2 regions of the Pelosinus sp. sgz500959 genome follow, and region 1 is predicted to be linked to the other one. Evidence: riboswitches for the same ligand, from Rfam matches in the RefSeq annotation. Region 1 holds a riboswitch; the other holds the start of a gene.
What was found. A riboswitch is a leader RNA that binds a small molecule or an ion and turns the genes downstream of it on or off. The one in region 1 is predicted to bind S-adenosylmethionine.
Positions count from the first base shown of each region.

Region 1 (3,631 bases):
TTAATTTTAATCGATCTTCAGCTTCAACTACAAAAATTCCTTTTTCATCTGATGATTTCATCGTTTGTTTAGCTGGTTTAGGAATTTCACATAATCGTTTAACCAATTCCTCTGCACCACGCGCTGACAAATCATCTTCAATAATGATCTCTGCTGCTTCTAGTTGTAATTCACTGGTCTCTAATGCCAATAAGGGGCGAGCTTGTCCCATTGATAATGTTCCACGTGAAACATATTCTTGAACTGTTGGATGCAAATTTAACAACCGTACCATATTGGCGATCAGAGAGCGACTTCGTCCGACTTTACGACCAACTTCTTCCTGTGTTAATGAAAGTTCATCCATTAGCCGACGATAAGCTAACGCTTCTTCAATTGCATTTAAATCTTCTCGTTGTATATTTTCAATGAGTGCGATTTCAGTCATTTCCCCATCAGTATATTCTTTAACGATTGCTGGGATCTCATTCATACCAGCTTGCTTAGAAGCTCGCCAACGACGTTCGCCAGCAACAATTTCATAACCATTTAATACTTTTCTAAGAACAATTGGTTGCAATATGCCATATTGCGCGATGGAATCTGCTAGTTCAGTGAGTGCCTCTGGATCAAACACACGCCGTGGTTGAAATTTGTTAGGACTTATTTTTTCGATGGGAATATTATTTATAATGGGTTGTTCTTCACCATTACTACCACCTGAAAATAATGCATCAAGCCCCCGCCCGAGACCTCGCTGAGTTTTATTCATGATCGATCACCTCTCTTGCCAAATCAAAATATACCTGTGCTCCTTTAGATTTAGGATCATATTTGATTACGGGTTGACCATGACTCGGCGCTTCGCTAAGACGGACATTACGAGGAATAATTGTTTGATATACTTTATGACGAAAGTGATTCTTAACTTCATCAACAACTTGAATTGATAAATTTGTTCGTGCATCAAACATGGTTAACACGACTCCTTCTAAAGACAATGCTGGGTTTAAATTTTTCTGCACAAGTGTTACAGTATTCATTAATTGAGAGAGACCTTCTAATGCATAAAATTCACATTGGATAGGCACCAATACAGAATTAGCTGCCGTTAAGGCGTTAATTGTCAATAATCCTAAAGATGGAGGGCAATCAATAATCACATACTCATAGTTATATTTGACATTATCCAACACCCGTTTAAGTTTAGTTTCTCTTGACATAATTGACACCAATTCTATTTCGGCACCTGCTAATTGAATTGTCGCTGGTAAAAGCATCAAATTTTCAATCTGGGTTTTTAAAATAACATTTTCTGCTGGTATGTCATTAACTAAAATATCATAAATAGATTGTTTAATTTTGGTTTTATCGAAACCAAAACCACTCGTAGAATTACCTTGGGGATCAAGATCAACTAGTAATACTTTTTTGCCTAACTCAGCTAAACAGGCACTCAAATTAACAGAAGTCGTTGTTTTACCTACGCCACCTTTTTGATTGGCAATTGCAATAACCTTTAACAATCAATTCACCTCATCTTCTTATTTATATTTCAAATCTAGCCCTTATTATCTTAATAGCCACCAGCCACGAAATATTTGATATTTTTAGTCATTCCACACTCTCAATAACATTTCCTGCCGAAAATAGCATGGATAAATAGAAGTCCTAGTAAAAACCCTTCTTTTGAAGTAAACTTTTCTAATCTCAAGCCTTAGTATAAAGAAAAACCTCTATTTACCTCACTTTCAACTGCCAATATAAACTAAATCCTTTCTACTTAACATCAAGAAGATCATCTATTTTTTATTTATAAAAACATTGACATTTATGACATTCTGCTTTATTATAAGTTAAAATTTTATCATTTGTTCTCTTATCGAGAGTGGTCGAGGGACTGGCCCTATGACACCCAGCAACCAGCATAATGCAAATGGTGCTAAGTCCAGCAGAGTCTCATCATTCTGAAAGATAAGAGGAAAGAATAGTTTATATAAAATAAGCCTCTTTCCTCAAGGAATAGGGCTTATTTTTTGTATAAAGAAAACTTGACTTTGGTCAAGCCTTAGCGCAGACCAAAGTCTTAGTTGCTCTTACTTGTAATCAAGAAAGTGCTATACTTTCTGATTACGCAAAAAATATCTCTTTTGAAACTGCTGGTTATTGTTTTCAAGAATAGAGTAAACTGATAAAATGTACTTATAATATGAAGTGAAAATCTAATCATTATTTAAGAAATTTTTTTGATAAACTGACTAAAATAGCTATAAAAAATAATACGAGGAGGAATACAATGCCAGTCTATAACCCAGCTTTAAAACCTCTCAATCTTAGTGAGATAAAACGTTATTCCGGTTTAGATCAATATGCGGAATTTCCTTCTGAATTAATTGACCAAGCTTGTACAGAATCATATCTTCTAGTTCAGCCTCAGGCCACATGGCAAATATATGATTATGATGCGAATACCGCTACAATTATGGGATCTCCTCCCCTTACATTACACGCACCTAAAATTATTAATTATTTGTCTCAAGCTATACAGATTGCAGTAATAGGTTTAACGATCGGTCCAAAGCTTGAACAGAAAGTCAGTAACTATTTTTCCAATGGTGAATATACATCAGGCTTGTTACTAGACGCCGCAGGTACAACAGCCGTCGAAGTAGCAGCCGATCAAGTATGTGATTTTATAAAAAATCAAGCTATGCGCCAAGGCTATCTAACCCTCCCCCGTTTTAGCCCTGGATATGGAGGATGGGATATTACTGTACAACCTCTTATTTTAGATTTAGCCAATGGAGATGCTATTAACTTAAAAGTTACAGAATCGTGTATGTTATTACCACGTAAATCAATTACTGCAGTCATTGGAATTACTGCTCATCAGCATGATACAAACGTTGGCTACATGTATCAAGATACAACTTGCCCTCAATGTACACAAATAAATTGTCTGGCTAGAAAGGATTGAAATAACTATGATTTATATTTTTGATGGTGCTATGGGAACTATGCTACATGATGCCGGTTTGCCAACAGGTGCCTGCCCTGAATTGTGGAATATTGAGCAACCAGCAGCCATAACAGCAATACATAAAAGTTATGTTGATAGTGGTGCTGATATTATCGAAACCAATACCTTTGGTGCCAATCGTATCAAATTAACACATTATGGCCTACAAGATAAGGTCGCTGCAATCAATGTGGCTGCTGTTCATGCTGCTCGAGCGGCATGCGGCCCCCACACCAAAATCGCAGGGTCCGTAGGTCCTACTGGTAAATTAATTGCGCCGTTAGGGGATTTAACTTTCGACTATGCTTATGAAGTCTTTTTCGAACAAATTAATGCCCTCGATCAAGCTAATGTTGATATGATTATTATTGAGACAATTATTGATATTCAAGAAATGCGTGCTGCCCTCCTTGCGGCTAAAGCAGCAACGAAGAAACCCATTATTTGTCAAATGTCTTTTGAAGAAGATGGACGCACAGTTACGGGTACTGATCCTGTTACTGCAGCAATTATACTCGAAGCAATGGGTGCTGATATTATTGGTGCAAATTGCTCTTTAGGCCCATCTCAATTATTGACTATTGTTGAAAAATTATCCAAAATTATTACTTGTCCCATTAGTATTCAACCAAA
Region 1 is NZ_JBGJZL010000020.1:15,130-18,760, forward strand. Features, by position in the region: gene ACAN52_RS20330 (ParB/RepB/Spo0J family partition protein) at 1-751, opposite strand, end outside; gene ACAN52_RS20335 (ParA family protein) at 744-1,505, opposite strand; SAM riboswitch class I at 1,856-1,960, shown strand; gene ACAN52_RS20340 (methionine synthase) at 2,276-2,956, shown strand; gene ACAN52_RS20345 (homocysteine S-methyltransferase family protein) at 2,964-3,631, shown strand, end outside.

Region 2 (3,631 bases), on a different contig from region 1:
ATAAGGATGTATTTTAACGTATTGTAACAGTTAAGATGATCGTTGTCAAGGTGTTTTTTAGACTTATTGTGAAAATGAATTTAACTTTTTGGGGAAATCTTGGACGCCGATGCGGCTGATAAAATGAGTGGAAGATTCAAGGAATCACCAAGTCAAAGTTTAAAGGCAGCAACTTATAGAGATAAGGCTTGCTCTAAATCCTGAATAATATCGTCTTCATTTTCAATGCCCACAGATAAGCGAAGCAGACAGCCCGAGATTCCTAGACGATTCCGCACATCAACAGGCACATCGGCATGGGTCTGTACAGCGGGTAATGTAATTAGGGATTCTACTCCACCAAGGCTCTCCGCAAAGCGAATGAGCTTAACCTCACGTAATATGGTCGGAACTAATTTTGCATCATCGACAACAAAAGATAACATACCGCCATAACCAGATGCTTGACGGTCATGTATAGCCTTTCCAGGATGATCATCAAGACCTGGATAATAAACTTTCACCACTCTTGGATGTTTTTGGAGCCATTTTGCGACGGCTAAGGCATTGGAATTATGTTTTTCCATTCGTATAGCTAGGGTTTTAATACTGCGAATGAGTAGCCAGCTGTCATTTGGACCTAAGATACCACCAGTAGAATTTTGTATATAACGAATGCGTTCACCAAGTTCAAGATCTTTTGCTACGATGAGTCCACAAACTAAATCATTATGTCCCGATAAGTATTTACTGCCACTGTGAATGACCACATCAGCTCCTAGTTCAAGAGGACGCTGAAAATAAGGGGTTAAAAAAGTATTATCAACAATCGTATGAATACCATGAGGTTGGGCAACTTTTATAACTGCAGAGATATCTACAATTTTCATGAGGGGGTTGGTTGGTGTTTCAACGATAATTGCTTTTGTTGAAGGTGTGATGGCGTCCACGATTTCGTTAAGATGGCTGCCATCAACAAAGGTGACTGTTAAACCAAAATTGTTAAAAACTTTATCGATGACGCGGTAAGTACCGCCATAACAATCTTCAATCACAATTAAATGATCACCTGTCTTGTAAATCATCAATAATGCCGTAATAGCGGCCATACCTGAAGCAAAAGCAAGTCCTAAGCTGCCGCCTTCGAGGGTAGCGATTCCTTCTTCTAAGACCTTGCGAGTAGGATTCTGACTACGTGTATAGTCAAAACCTGTACTTTGACCAAGGGCAGGGTGACGGAATGTTGCCGATTGATAAATCGGTGTGCTAATTGCACCTGTTTTTTCATCAGTACAGACACCAATATGAACAATTTTCGAGTGTAGATTCATAGAAACCTCCTTATTATATGACCGTAAAATAATAGTAAAAAAACAAACCTCTTTCCGATTTTCGAGGAAAGAGGTTTGCGAACTTGCAACATCTTCCTCTCATCTCTCAGGATTATCATCCTGCTGGAGTTAGCACCGTGACATTGCTGCCGGTTGCCGGGTGTCATAGGGCCAGTCCCTCGACCACTCTGGATAAGAAGTTTAATTTTTTAATGATAATATCATAATCAGTGATATGATGTCAATATTTATATATATAAGTTGTATTAAAGAAATTAACTTCAATATCGCATTTTTGATGTTTGGAGTTAAAAATTTTTGTATTAGTATATAAAATTTCTTAATCAAAATAGATTGACACGTAAAAGTTATCATGGTACAATCAGAAAAATTAAATAAAACAGCCGATTGGAAAACCAAAGGCTAAGAGTATGTCCTATTCAAGGGCGGATACTCTTAGTCTTTTTTATTTTATTAAAAATTAAGTAATAAGGAGGACGATGAAAATGAAATTTGTAAAGCTTGGACTTATAGTGGCACTGGTTGTTGCAGTAGCTGGGGGAATAAGCGGATGCTCTACTTCTACGAATACGGCAGAAAACAAAAATGTGAAAGTTAGGATTGCTCATTTCCCTAATATTACTCATTCTCAAGCCCTTGTGGGCAGAGCCAATGGTGAGTTTCAGAAAGCATTAGGAGAATCAAATCCCATTGAATGGAAAACATTTAATGCGGGTCCTGCAGAAATTGAAGCTCTATTTGCTGGTGAAGTAGATATCGGTTATATCGGACCTGGTCCTGCGATTAATGGTTATACGAAATCGAAAGGTGATTTGCAGATTATTGCAGGAGCAACAGATGCAGGGGCCATTTTAATTACAAGAAAAGATTTAGTGTTAACGAATGTAAAAGAATTAAGTGGTAAAAAGGTTGCTGTTCCCCAATTCGGCAATACCCAAGATTTATCTCTGCGCCATATTTTACAGGAAAATGGCTTAAAGGATACGACCAAAGGTGGTACGGTAGAAGTTAGGCAAGCGGATAATCCTGATATAAAAACCTTACTTGATAAAGGCGAAATTGATGCTGCTCTTGTTCCCGAACCATGGGGAGCACGTCTTGTGAGTGAAGTCAAAGCGAATATATTGTTAGATCAAAAACAAGTGTGGCGTGATGGGAATTATACGACAGCTGTTGTTGTTGCCAATACGAAATTTATTAAAGAACATCCTGAACTCATTGAAAAATTTCTTCGAACTCATGTTGAGTTAACATCTTATATTAATCAAAATCCTGAGAAAGCAAAAGAAAGTATAAATGCACAAATCAAAGAGCTAACAGGTAAACCTTTGGCCAAACAAATCTTGGATGATGCTTTTAAACGCTTAACAGTGACCAATGATCCAGAAAAAGATTCTGTAGTTGATTTTGTAAAGTTGTCTTTAGATGCAGGGTTTATTAAAGCAGCTCCAGACCTTAAAGATTTGTTTAACTTTAAAATTTTAAATAAAGTGCTAAAAGAAAAAGGGCTAAAAGAAATAGAAAATTGAGGTGCTATGGATGAGTGTCATTGTAGAGAATGTAAGTAAAAGTTTTATCACAAAAACCGATAAGATCAATACTCTCCATAACATTAATGTTGAGTTTCATAAAGGTGAATTTGTTTGCATTTTGGGACCATCAGGGTGTGGAAAATCCACGCTCCTCAATATTATTGCTGGTCTCGAACAGGCCACAACGGGTAGAGTAATTTGTAATGGTAACGAGGTGAAAGAGGCCGGTCCTGATCGTGTTGTCATGTTTCAAGAGGCCGCCTTATTTCCCTGGCTTAAAGTCATTGATAATGTTGAATTTGGGATGAAACTTGCCGGAATTCCAAAAGCTGAGCGGCGAGAAAAAGCAGAGAAGTATCTTAAAATGGTGCATTTAACTCGGTTTCAAAATTGTTTCATTCATGAATTATCTGGAGGAATGAGGCAGCGAGTTGCACTGGCGAGAGCCTTAACTCTTGATTCAGAAGTACTTTTGATGGATGAACCCTTTGCAGCTCTTGATAGTCAGACGAAGAGTATTCTCCAGGTTGAACTCCAACAAATTTGGCTTGAAACAAAAAAGAATATTATCTTTGTCACTCATAATGTGGAGGAGGCTGTTCTTTTAGCTGATCGAGTCATTGTTATGGCAGCGAACCCTGGGGTTATTAAAAAAGAGTTTCACATTCAGCTTGCCAGACCCAGGCAGCCTGAAAATGTTGATTTAGCTTATCTGGCAGCAGATATTATGAAAGAATTGAAAGAGGAGGTGGAGAAAGTTGCCAAAGC
Region 2 is NZ_JBGJZL010000001.1:470,421-474,051, reverse strand. Features, by position in the region: gene ACAN52_RS02075 (trans-sulfuration enzyme family protein) at 174-1,310, opposite strand; SAM riboswitch class I at 1,407-1,509, opposite strand; gene ACAN52_RS02070 (aliphatic sulfonate ABC transporter substrate-binding protein) at 1,817-2,860, shown strand; gene ACAN52_RS02065 (ABC transporter ATP-binding protein) at 2,871-3,631, shown strand, end outside; gene ACAN52_RS02060 (ABC transporter permease) at 3,622-3,631, shown strand, end outside.
Region 2: linked by a shared signal. The riboswitch ahead of ACAN52_RS02075 (trans-sulfuration enzyme family protein) and the one ahead of ACAN52_RS20340 (methionine synthase) in region 1 are both predicted to bind S-adenosylmethionine.